One region of the Streptomyces ambofaciens ATCC 23877 genome, then DNA from elsewhere that is predicted to be linked to it. Evidence: riboswitches for the same ligand, from Rfam matches in the RefSeq annotation. Region 1 holds a riboswitch; the other holds the start of a gene.
The links. Region 1 has a riboswitch for glycine ahead of gcvT (glycine cleavage system aminomethyltransferase GcvT). Riboswitches for the same ligand answer to the same signal wherever they lie in the genome.

Region 1 (6,174 bases):
TCGTAGTCGCCGGCCAGCAGGCGGGCGTCCAGGTCGTTGGCGTTGGAGAAGAACTTGATCGAGATCTTGTCCGGGTACGCCTTGCGGACCGGGTCCGACTCCTGCTTCCACTCGGTGTTGCGGACCAGCTTGAGGTCCTTGCCGGGGCTGTAGGACTCGAACTTGTACGGGCCTGAGGAGAACGGACGCAGCCCGTACTTCGCCTTGGTGTCCTTGTCCTGACGGACCGGGGACGCCGAGGTCAGCGCGAGCATCTCCTCGAAGTCCGAGTTGGCCTGCGGGAGCTTGAAGACGATGGTCTTGTCGTCCGGCGTCTCGATCGCCTTCAGGCCGAGCTTGTCCTTGGACTTGTCCTTGTACGGGCCCTTGTACTCGTCCTTCGGGTCGAGCACCTCCTTGAGGTACGTCGGACCGCCGGACAGCACGTCCTGCGCCCAGACGCGCTCGATGCCGTACTTGACGTCCTTGGACGTGATCGGCTTGCCGTCCTCCCAGGTGACGCCGTCACGCAGGGTGTACGTGTACGTCTTGCCGTCGTCCGAGACCTTGGCGACGTCGGTGGCGAGGTCGGGGGTGACCTCGGCGCCCGCCTTGCCCGGCTCGGTCTTGTTCGTGACGAGCTGGCGGCTGTAGTAGCGCGAGAAGTTCCACATGAAGCCGTAGTAGCCGCGGGTGGTGTCCCACGAGTCGGCGTCCTGCGCGCTGGCGAACTTCAGCTCGCCGCCCTTCTTGGCCTCGGCGGCCTGAAGGACCTTGTTGTTGGCCGCGTCGAACTGGGGCGCGCCGTTCTTCGAACCGCCGCTGCTGTCGTCTCCGCCGCCGCCGCACGCCGCTGTGGTCAGCAGCGCGGCGACCACTGCGGCAGCGGCCAAAGCCTGCTTGCGCCGCCCTGAGGTGCGTTGGGTAGTCACGATCTCGGATCCTCCGGATTAGATGAGAGACCCCGTGCAAATACCACGGGTCGCTTGCCGGTACGGCAGGTCAGCGGGAGCCCTTCGGGTCCAGCGCATCGCGTACGCCGTCGCCGAAGAGGTTGAAGGCAAGAACGGTGATGAAGATCGCCACACCGGGGACCACCATGTACATGGGGTCCGACTTGTAGTAGTCGATCGCGCTCGAGAGCATCTGCCCCCACGACGAGGTGGGCGGCTTGACGCCCACGCCCAGGAAGCTGAGCGCCGCCTCGGTGAGGATGTTCGTGGGGATCATCATCGTCGTGTAGACGATGATCGGCGCCACCAGGTTGGGCAGCAGTTCCTTGAACAGGATGTAGAACCGTCCGGCTCCCAGGGACCGGGCCGCCTCGACGTACTCGCGCTCACGCATCGAGAGTGTCTGACCGCGTACCACGCGGCCGATGTAGGGCCAGCCGAAGAAGCCGATGACCAGGATCATCATGAGCAGACGGACGCCCGTGCCGCTCAGTCCCAGCATGTTGTCGGGCATGACGGAGACCAGCGCGATGATGAACAGCAGCTGCGGGAAGGCGAGCAGACCGTCCATGACCCGGCTGATGAGGGCGTCGACCCAGCCGCCGAAGAAGCCGGCCAGGATGCCCAGGACGGTGCCGAGGACCACCGCGACCAGCGCGGACAGGAAGCCGACGAGCAGCGAGATCTGGGCGCCGTGCACGATGCGGGCGAAGATGTCGCGGCCGTTGACCGGCTCGACGCCCAGCCAGTGCTCACCGCTGATGCCGCCCAGGGACCCCACGGGGGTGCCGAAGAGCGGGTCGATCCGGTCCTCGTTGAAGGCGTTGGGGTCCTGCCCGTAGAGGGAGGTGATCACGGGAGCGAGCACCGCGACCAGGATGAGGAGGAGCACCACCACGCCGCCCCCGAGGGCCAGCTTGTCCCGTTTCAGGCGCTCCCAGGCGATCCGGCCCAGGGAACGCCCCTGTACCGCCTTGGCTTCGGCGCCGGCAACCGCCGCTTCCTCGGCCGCACTCGGGGCCGCTTCCGCGGTCGGCTCGTGCAATGGTGCCGTCATCTGGCAGGGACCCCTCTCAACCGGCGGTAGCCGGCCCGCACTTGCCGCTGTAGCGGCGTGATCAGTCCGTCGTACACAGGGGCGAACCATCACCCCCTGTTGCGGGAGTCTTCAACGCTTTGGCGATCTGTAGCCAGAGTTGGCGGGGAATGGATGCGCAACCGTGATGCTGTTTGAGGTGTTCCGTTATCCGGACGCTGGGTAACGAGGGCCGGACACGGACGAGTTGGGACATCCGGGACACGGGGGTGTCATACGCCCTCGTCTACGCGCGAAGATGTCCGTCCACCGCCGACGGGACGGTCCCCGCGACGGTCAGTATCCGCCCCCGGCCGGAGGGTATCCGTAGCCGCCCGCCGGAGCCTGGGCGGGGGCGGCCGCGTGGGCTTCGCGGTCGTAGAAGGGGCGGGCGTTGACCCGCAGCCACATCGCGACCGGGTCGTGGGTGTCGGTCATCGCCACCGTCGACACCGGCAGCCCGTCCGGCACCGCGCCGACGGACTGCTGCATCATGGCGCGCACCGCGTCGACGGCGGGTGGGGAGGTGTCGTACACGTCGAGGCCGATGGCGAGGTACGGCGCCCCGAGGGCCGGCTGCACCCAGGCGCGGCGCAGGGCGCGGACCGCCGGGGTGCGGTGGGCGTTCTGCGCGAGCAGGGCGTAGAACTGCGGGACCTCGATGGCCGGTTCGGACAGGCGAAGGGGCCCGGCGGGCTGGCGGTCGAGGCCGGAGGCGATCCGGCGCAGGTCGAGCCAGGGGATGCCGACGCCCCCGCCGGGGGCGTGCGGGTTCAGCCAGAGGCCGTAGTGGTCCGGATAGAGGGCGCGGGCCACTTCGAGCCCGTCGACCACCTCGTACGACCGGTTCCAGCCGCTGGCCGACAGCTCCTGGGCGGAGGTGACACAGGGCGCGTAGCCGAAGCCCTCGACCTCCATGTTTCCGTACTGCGCGTCCGGGGAGCCGGCCTGACCGTGCCAGAGCAGCATCCACACCTGGCCGGAGGCGGGGGTGGCGAGCGCGCGCAGCAGGGCCTCGTAGGCGTCGTAGCGCCCGGGCGTCACCTGGCGGAGCATGTGCTCGACCTGCCCGGTCGTGGTGCCGCTGGCGCTCACGCGTATCGCCCCTTCGAGAAGTTCCCCGGTTGTGAAACCAGCTTAAGGCTCCGCCGGGCGAGGGGCGCCTATGAGCTCGGGTGCTTCGTCCGTTCGCGGGCGCGGGCCCGTCGCGGCCCATCGCGCCCACGCGGCGGAGCCGCACGTGTCACCGTCCCGCGCCCCTGGCCGGCCGCCCCGGCCGGCGTCCGCAAGTCCCGTGGACCGTTTCTCACAGGCCCCGGTCGTAGAACGGGCGGACGTGCGCGCGCATCCAGTCGCAGACCGGGTCCTGGGCCGCCTCCAGGAGGACCAGGTTGACCTGGGTCTTCAGGGGGGCCTGGGCGAGGGCTCGGCCCAGGGCGTCCAGGGGCAGGGCACGGGCGTCGCCCTCCCAGTGGGTGAGCTCGACGCCGACGAACATGACCGGGTCGGCGGTCTCGACGGCGGCCATGCAGCGGCGGGCGGTGCGCACCACGCCGACGGCGGCGAACTCGGCGGAGGCCGCGGCGAGGAAGTCCACCGGGTCGTCCTGCCAGTCCGGCTCGAAGAGGCGGACCCGGCCGCCGGACGCGGGCCCGTCGAGCGGGGTGCGGCCGGCCCGGCACAGCTCGGCCACGGCCGGAGGCGGCAGCGGGATGCCGACCACGCCGTCCGGGTTCACGGCGATGCCGATCTGCGGGGGCAGACCGCGGGCGAACTCCGCGGCGGGGGCGACGGTGTACGACATCTGCGGGCCGGCGACCTGGCGCAGCTGCTCCTCGGAGCTGAACACCGGCACGTAGGCCTGGCCCTCGATCTCCAGCGAGGGCAGGTCGAGGGGGCCGCTGCCCGGGCCGCCGCCGTTCGGCAGGGGTATCCACAGGAAGCTGCGGCCGAGGACCTCCACGATCCGGCCGCCGGCGCCCGGTACGCCGAGGGAGGCGGACAGCACCTCCTCCAGCTCGTTGCCGGGCCACCCGCCGTGGGGGTGGGGGTGCGCCTGCGCCGGGAAGCCGGCGGAGAAGTCCGCCGGGAGGCCCCCTGGGATGTCCATCTGCCTACCGCCTGCCTGGTACCGCTGCTGTGGCTGAAAAGGCTAACCCGTTCGGTACCGGGGGCCTACGGCGTGTCACCCCGTGAAGGCGATCCGGCGCAGCACGCCCGCGGCCTCCCGGTCCAGCAGGATCGCCGAGGTGCAGCCGACGGGCAGCGAGCCCTCGGTGATCGCGCGCAGCAGGCGGGTGTTGGCCGAGCGGTGCCGCAGGAACGCGTACCGCGAGACGCCCCGGCCGCGCTCGCGCTGGCCGGCCAGCGCCTCGTCGGCGTCGACGTCGATCAGCAGCAGGTGCAGGGTGCCCTCCCGGCGCCGCGCCTCGCGGGCCAGCCAGCCGCGCACCCAGGCCTGGGTGCCGCAGTCGTGCACGACCACGCCCTCGCCGGAGCGCAGGGCGCGGCGCAGCCCCGCGTAGTGGGCGAGGCGGACGAGGGGGCGGTAGAGCGCGTACGGCAGCCAGCGCGGCATGCGGCGGTCCCAGGCGTCGCGGGTGTCCTGGGAGTCGATGCGCGGGCCGCGCACGGTGCGCTCCATCAGCGTGGACTTGCCGCTTCCGGGCAGGCCGGTGATCACCACCAGGTCCCGGGGTCCGAAGAGCAGGGCGTGCGGGCTGTGGCCGCCGCGGTCCCGCAGGTCGCGGACGACGGGTGCGGGCAGTTCGGCGCACTTCTCCGGGGCCGGGGCGGCGGGCTGCTCGGGCAGCGCGAGACCCGTGGTGGTGGCGTACGCCGTGGTCCTGTTCACCGTGATCGTCCTCCCCTGGGGCGGTTCACGAGTTCCCATCCCCGTCGAGTGTAAAGAGAAGGTAATGCGCAGGTCTCGCGTTTTCGTTCGCTTACTGCCACAAGCCGGTTACAGATCACGGTCTGCCACGGATCGGCCGGTCGTGCAATGATGGCGGCGCCAACTGCATACCGGCCGTTTGAATCCGCGCGGGAGAGTCCCCGGCCGTCGCCGGGGCGCCGAAGGAGCAAGTCCCTCCCTTGAATCTCTCAGGCACCGTTACCGCGTGGGCGAGGCACATCTGAAAAGCGGGCCGCCGCGCGACGGCTGCCCCACCCAAGGTGCAAGTCCTGACCGCCGCGCTCCGGTGGTCATGGCGAACCTCTCAGGTTCCGATGACAGATGGGGAGGATCGACCTCGCCACGTCCTGTCCTGGGAGACGACCGACCGATGAGCAGTACCGAACTCCGCCGCACCGCGCTCGACGCCACGCATCGCGCGCTGGGCGCGACGATGACCGACTTCGCCGGCTGGGACATGCCTCTGCGCTACGGCTCCGAGCGCGACGAGCACGTCGCGGTGCGCACCCGGGCCGGGCTCTTCGACCTCTCGCACATGGGCGAGATCACGGTCACCGGACCGGCCGCCGCCGACCTGCTGAACTTCGCGCTGGTCGGCAACATCGGCAGCGTGAAGCCGGGCCGCGCCCGCTACACCATGATCTGCCGCGAGGACGGCGGCATCCTGGACGACCTGATCGTCTACCGGCTCGCCGACACCGAGGCCGGCGCTCCCCACTACATGGTCGTCGCCAACGCCTCCAACGCCCAGGTGGTGCTGGACGCGCTCACCGAGCGGGCCGCCGGCTTCGACGCCGAGGTGCGCGACGACCGCGACGCCTACGCGCTGCTCGCCGTACAGGGCCCCGAGTCCCCGGCCATCCTGAAGAGCCTCACCGACGCCGATCTGGACGGCCTGAAGTACTACGCCGGCCTGCCCGGCACCGTGGCCGGCGTGCCCGCGCTCATCGCGCGCACCGGCTACACCGGCGAGGACGGCTTCGAGCTCTTCGTGAAGCCGGAGCACGCCGTCGAGCTGTGGCGGGCGCTGACCCGGGCGGGCGAGGGCGCCGGGCTGGTCCCCTGCGGCCTGTCCTGCCGGGACACGCTCCGCCTGGAGGCCGGCATGCCGCTGTACGGGCACGAGCTGACGACCGCGCTGACGCCCTTCGACGCCGGCCTGGGCCGCGTGGTGAAGTTCGAGAAGGAGGGCGACTTCGTGGGCCGCGCGGCGCTGACCGAGGCCGCCGAGCGCGCCGCCTCGAAGCCTCCCC
Region 2 (6,174 bases), 4.1 Mb from region 1:
GCGCCTGGGGCAGGTGCTGCGCATGCAGCGCGACCACTACCTGCCGCTGAAGGTGATCCGCGAGCATCTGGACGCCATGGAGCGGGGCGAGGCCGTGCCCCTGCCGTCACTGGGCAGGCAGCGGGACGCAGAGGCCCGACCGGAGCAGGCCGACGGACCCACGGCCGCCAGGATCGGCCGGGACGAGCTGCTCGTCGCGGCCGGAATCGGCGAGCAGGAGCTGAAGGAGTGGGAGTCGTACGGACTCGTCGCTCCCCTGGCCGACGGGGCCTACGACGCCGAGGCGGCCACCGTGGCGTCGCTAGTGGTCGAACTGGGAAGGTTCGGGATCGAGCCGCGCCACCTGCGCGTCATGAAGGCCGCCGCCGACCGCGAGGCGGGCCTCGTCGACCAGGTGGTCGCGCCGCTGAGGCGTCACCGCAACCCCCAGACCAGGGCACACGCGGAAGCCCGCACCAAGGAGCTGGCGGGACTGGCGGTGAAGCTGCACGCGGCGCTGGTGCAGACCGCCCTCGGCGTGCGGCTGCCCTGAAACGGACGTACTCCGAGAGCCGGATCACCCGCCCGATCCCGGCCCGACTACCCAAAGGTCCCGAGCACGGCCTAGGGTTGCTGTGTGAACGAGCTCGATGTCGTAGGTGTCCGGGTCGAGATGCCCTCCAACCAACCGATCGTGCTGCTGCGCGAGGTGGGAGGCGACCGTTTCCTTCCCATCTGGATCGGGCCGGGGGAGGCGACGGCGATCGCCTTCGCCCAGCAGGGGATGTCCCCCGCGCGGCCGCTGACCCACGACCTGTTCAAGGACGTGCTGGAAGCAGTCGGCCAGGAGCTCACGGAAGTGCGCATCACGGACCTGCGGGACGGGGTCTTCTACGCCGAGCTGGTCTTCGCCAGCGGTGTCGAGGTGAGCGCCAGGCCGTCCGACGCCATAGCGCTCGCCCTGCGCACCGGAACGCCGATCTACGGAAGCGACGCGGTGCTCGACGACGCCGGCATCGCCATCCCGGACGAGCAGGAGGACGAGGTCGAGAAGTTCCGCGAGTTCCTCGACCAGATCTCCCCGGAGGACTTCGGGACCAGCAACCAGTGAGCCGGGCGAGGCGGAGGTGGAGCGCGGTGCTGTACGGCCCCTTCCAGGCACATTCGGCTAGCCATTCCCCGTGTTGGGGCACGCGAAACCACTCTTAGGGTGATTATCACTCGGCGTGCCGAGTGTGGCGATCGTTGACGCACCCTTGGTGACTGCCTACCTTCGAGGAGGCAGGTCAAGGACGGAGGTCGGCGTGAGAATCAGCGGCGACGGTACGGCTGGGGGTGGCCCCGGGCACAGCCTCGGGGAGAGTGGACCGTACCCTCCCCCGAGCTCTCGGCTCCGCGCGAGCGGGGGGTATCCCCAGCAGGGTGGCGCGGCCGACCCGGCTCCGCAGCGGCCGGCTGCCGTGCCGAGCAGCGGAGGGGCGACGTCCATGGCGTCCGAGCAGATCGGCTACCGCGGGCCCACGGCCTGCGCGGCCGCCGGAATCACCTACCGGCAGCTCGACTACTGGGCCCGCACGGGTCTCGTCGAGCCCAGCGTGCGGCCCGCGCACGGTTCGGGGACACAGCGTCTGTACAGCTTCCGCGACGTCGTCGTGCTGAAGATCGTCAAGCGCTTCCTCGACACCGGGGTGTCACTGCAGAACATCCGCACCGCGGTCCAGCACCTCAGGGAGCGCGGCTTCCAGGACCTGGAGCGGATGACGCTGATGAGTGACGGCGCCACGGTCCACGAGTGCACGTCGCCCGACGAGGTGCACGCCCTGCTCCAGGGCGGCCAGGGCATCTTCGGCATCGCCGTGGGCGTGGTGTGGCGGGACGTCGAGAGCGCGCTGTCGCAGCTGCACGGGGAGCGCGTCGACACGGGGGAGACCCTGGTCGGGCACAATCCGGCGGACGAGCTGGCGCGGCGTCGCAACCGGGCGGTCTGAACACCGCCCGCGGCGTTGTCAGTGGCGTAGGGCAGCATCGGAGGGGTGAGAACCGCGCCCACGATCCTGCATCTCGACATGGACGCCTTCTTCGCCTCGGTGGAGCAGGCGTCCAAGCCGAGCCTGCGCGGGAAGGCCGTGGTCGTGGGCGGTCTGGGGCCGCGCGGGGTGGTCGCCACCTGCTCGTACGAGGCGCGGGTCTTCGGCGTGCACTCGGCGATGCCCATGGGCCAGGCCCGGCGGCTGGCGCCCCACGCCGCGTACCTCGTGCCGCGCTTCGAGCTCTACCGGTCGATCAGCGAGCAGGTGATGCGGCTGCTGCGGGCGCTGTCGCCCCTCGTGGAGCCGCTGAGCCTGGACGAGGCGTTCGTGGACCTGGAGGCCGGTGGGGCGGCCTGGGACGCGGCGTCGGCGCGGCTGGCCGGTGCGCGGCTGCGCACGGACATCCGCGCCTTCACCGGCCTCACCGGATCGGTGGGACTCGCGGCTTCCAAGATGCTGGCCAAGATCGCCTCGGAGGAGGCCAAGCCGGACGGCCTGGTCCTGATCCGGCCGGGCACGGAGCGGGCCATGCTGGAGCCGATGTCCGTGCGCACGCTGCCCGGGGTGGGGCCGGCGACCGGCGACCACCTGCGGCGCGCCGGGATCACCACGGTCGGCGAGCTGGCGGAGGCGGGTGAGGACGAGCTCGTACGGCTGCTGGGCAAGGCGCACGGGCACGCTCTGTACGCCATGGCCCTGGCCCGCGACGACCGGCCGGTGGTGTCGGAGCGGGAGACGAAGTCGGTGTCGGTCGAGGACACCTACGACGTGGACATCCACGACCGGGTGCGGGTCGGTGTGGAGGTGGGACGGCTGGCGGAGCGGTGTGTGCGGCGGCTTCGCGGGTCGGGGCTCTCCGGGCGGACGATCGTGCTCAAGGTGCGCAGGTTCGACTTCTCCACGCTGACGCGGTCCGAGACCCTGCGCGGGCCCACGGACGATCCGGCGGTGGTGCGCGAGGCGGCGGCCCGGCTGCTGGACTCGGTGGACACCACGGGCGGTGTACGGCTGCTGGGGGTCGGCGTCAGCGGGCTGGCCGACTACACGCAGGAGGACCTGTTCGCGCAGGCGGCCGGGGACCGCTCCGGCGAACTCGCCGAGGAGCCCGAGCCCGCCGAGGAGAGACACGCGCCGGCGCCCACCGAGCGACGGTGGCCGCCGGGGCACGACGTGCGGCACAGGGAGTACGGGCACGGGTGGGTGCAGGGCAGCGGACTGGGGCGGGTCACCGTGCGGTTCGAAACGCCGTACTCGCAGGTCGGACGGGTACGGACCTTCCCGGTGGACGATCCGGATCTGACGCCGGCGGATCCGCTGCCGCTGGTTCCGGCCGTGCCGCGAGGACCCGGGGACGCGGGGGCCGCCCCCGCCGAGTCGGGCCCGGAGACGGAGGCGGGCGCCGGTGCGTCGGGGTACGAGCGTCCGGCTCCCGGTTGGTGACGGGTCCCGGGGGCGGGATCGTCAGCTCTCTTCCTTGCCCTGACCGGCCAGCTTGCCGAAGTCGCGGTCGGGGAGCGGGGCGGGCGCGGCCACGTCGAGTCCGTAGTGGTGGTAGAGCTGCAGTTCCTGCTCCGGCGAGAGGTGGCGGCCGACACCGAAGTCGGGAGCCTCCTTGATCAGCGTCCGTTCGAAGGGCACCCGCAGCGCGCCCTCGACCAGTTCGCTCGGCTCCAGGGGCACGAAGGCGTCCCTGCTGAACAGGCCGGTGCGTATGGCCGCCCACTCCGGGGCGCCGGTCGCGTCGTCGAGGTAGACCTCGTCGACGGTGCCGATCCGGGTGCCGTTGCGGTCGAACGCCTTGCGGCCGATCAGGTTCCGGGGGTCGATGTCAGTACGCACGGGGCCCTCCACTTGGTCGCACTGGGGTCGCACACCAGCCGCCGAATCATCCGTAAGTACTACAAAAGAGCACATACGGCGGGTCGGCCACTCGAAGGTCCGTGCGGCGAGCGCGCTGGTACGCTGGCAAACGGCTGCTGACCCCGTGCGGGAGAGTCCTCCGGACACCTCCGGAGGCGCCGAAGGAGCAAATCCTCCCCGGAATCTCTCAGGCTCACGTACCGCATGGACGAGGTCACTCTGGAAAGCAGAGCGGGTGTCGACGGCGTCCGCTCTCACCGACGGTGAAAGCCGGGTGGAGCCTTCGGGCCGCCCCGGTGAAGCTCTCAGGTCGAGATGACAGAGGGGGAGGCCGTCCGGGTACCCGTGCCGTGGTGCCCCTCGAAGGTCGTCAGACCAGGAGGCCTCCGCAATGACCGCCCCTCGCATTTCGCTCTCCGAGCTCGAACAGGCAGTGCCGTTCGAGCAGCGCCACATCGGCCCCGACGACGAGGCCCGGGCCAAGATGCTCGCGCAGGTCGGCTACGGTTCGCTCGACGAGCTGACGGCCGCCGCGGTGCCGGATGTGATCAAGAACGCCGACGCGCTGGACCTGCCCGGCGCGCGCTCCGAGGCCGAGGTGCTGGCCGAACTGCGTTCGCTCGCCGACCGCAACCAGGTCCTCGACTCCATGATCGGACTCGGCTACTACGGCACCTTCACGCCCCCGGTCATCCTGCGCAACGTCATGGAGAACCCGGCCTGGTACACCGCGTACACCCCGTACCAGCCGGAGATCAGCCAGGGCCGCCTGGAGGCGCTGCTCAACTTCCAGACGATGGTCGCCGAGCTGACCGGCCTGCCCACCTCCGGCGCCTCGCTGCTGGACGAGGGCACCGCCGCCGCCGAGGCGATGGCGCTGTCCCGGCGCATGGGCAAGAACAAGAAGGGCCTGTTCCTCGTCGACGCCGACGCGCTGCCGCAGACCGTCGCCGTGATACGGACCCGCGCCGAACCGACCGGTGTCGAGGTCGTCGTCGCCGACCTGAGCGAGGGCATCCCGGCCGAGGTCGCCGAGCGGGAGATCAACGGCGTCCTCATCCAGTACCCGGGCGCCTCCGGAGCCGTCCGCGACATCAAGCCGGTCATCGACCGGGCGCACGAACTCGGCGCGCTCGTCACCGTCGCCGCCGACCTGCTCGCCCTCACCCTGCTGACGTCGCCCGGTGAGCTGGGCGCGGACATCGCCGTCGGCACCACCCAGCGCTTCGGCGTGCCGATGGGCTTCGGCGGTCCGCACGCCGGTTACATGGCGGTGCGCGAGAAGTTCGCGCGCAGCCTGCCCGGCCGCCTGGTCGGTGTCTCGGTGGACGCCGACGGCAACAGGGCCTACCGCCTCGCCCTGCAGACCCGCGAGCAGCACATCCGCCGCGAGAAGGCCACCAGCAACATCTGCACCGCCCAGGTGCTGCTCGCCGTCATGGCCGGCATGTACGCCGTGTACCACGGGCCCGAGGGACTGCGGGCCATCGCGCGGCGCACCCACCGGTACGCCTCGCTCATCGCGGCGGGGCTCGCGGCCGGCGGCGTCGAGATCGTCCACGGCGCCTACTTCGACACGGTCACCGCGCGGGTGCCCGGCCGGGCCGCCGACATCGTCCACGCCGCCCGCGAGAACGGCATCAACCTGCGCCTCGTCGACGCGGACCACGTCTCCTTCGCCTGCGACGAGACCACCACGCGTGCCCAGGTCGGCGGCGTGTGGAACGCCTTCGGCGTCGAGGGCGACATCGAGGCGCTGGACGCGGAGACCGCGGAGACGCTGCCCGAGGCGCTGCTGCGCACGGACGACTTCCTCACCCACCCCGTCTTCCACCAGCACCGCTCCGAGACGGCGATGCTGCGCTACCTGCGCCGCCTGGCCGACCGGGACTACGCGCTGGACCGCGGCATGATCCCGCTGGGCTCCTGCACCATGAAGCTCAACGCCACCACCGAGATGGAGCCGGTCACCTGGTCGGAGTTCGGCGGGCTGCACCCCTTCGCGCCCGCCGAGCAGGCGCAGGGCTACCTGACCCTCATCCGTGAGCTGGAGGAGCGGCTCGCCGAGGTCACCGGGTACGACAAGGTGTCCCTCCAGCCGAACGCGGGCTCCCAGGGCGAGTTCGCCGGTCTGCTCGCCGTACGCGGTTACCACCGGGCCAACGGTGACGACCAGCGCACCGTCTGCCTGATCCCGTCCTCCGCGCACGGCACCAACGCCGCGAGCGCGGTGATGGCCGGCATGAAGGTCGTCGTCGTGAAGACCGCCGGGGACGGCGAGATCGACGTCGAGGACCTGCGCGCC

Region 2: it holds a riboswitch for glycine, as region 1 does, so the genes downstream of both, gcvP (aminomethyl-transferring glycine dehydrogenase) here and gcvT (glycine cleavage system aminomethyltransferase GcvT) in region 1, are expected to answer to the same signal.

Annotation. Positions count from the first base shown of each region.
Region 1 is NZ_CP012382.1:5,530,625-5,536,798, reverse strand. It holds gene SAM23877_RS24755 (ABC transporter substrate-binding protein) at 1-911, opposite strand, end outside; gene SAM23877_RS24750 (ABC transporter permease) at 982-1,989, opposite strand; gene SAM23877_RS24745 (enhanced serine sensitivity protein SseB C-terminal domain-containing protein) at 2,305-3,102, opposite strand; gene SAM23877_RS24740 (enhanced serine sensitivity protein SseB) at 3,314-4,117, opposite strand; gene SAM23877_RS24735 (AAA family ATPase) at 4,193-4,861, opposite strand; glycine riboswitch at 5,041-5,135, shown strand; glycine riboswitch at 5,136-5,252, shown strand; gene gcvT (glycine cleavage system aminomethyltransferase GcvT) at 5,292-6,174, shown strand, end outside.
Region 2 is NZ_CP012382.1:1,456,690-1,462,863, reverse strand. It holds gene ftsR (transcriptional regulator FtsR) at 1-532, shown strand, start outside; gene SAM23877_RS06600 (bifunctional nuclease family protein) at 617-1,090, shown strand; gene SAM23877_RS06595 (MerR family transcriptional regulator) at 1,284-1,967, shown strand; gene SAM23877_RS06590 (DNA polymerase IV) at 2,013-3,449, shown strand; gene SAM23877_RS06585 (PRC-barrel domain-containing protein) at 3,471-3,848, opposite strand; glycine riboswitch at 3,987-4,082, shown strand; gene gcvP (aminomethyl-transferring glycine dehydrogenase) at 4,261-6,174, shown strand, end outside.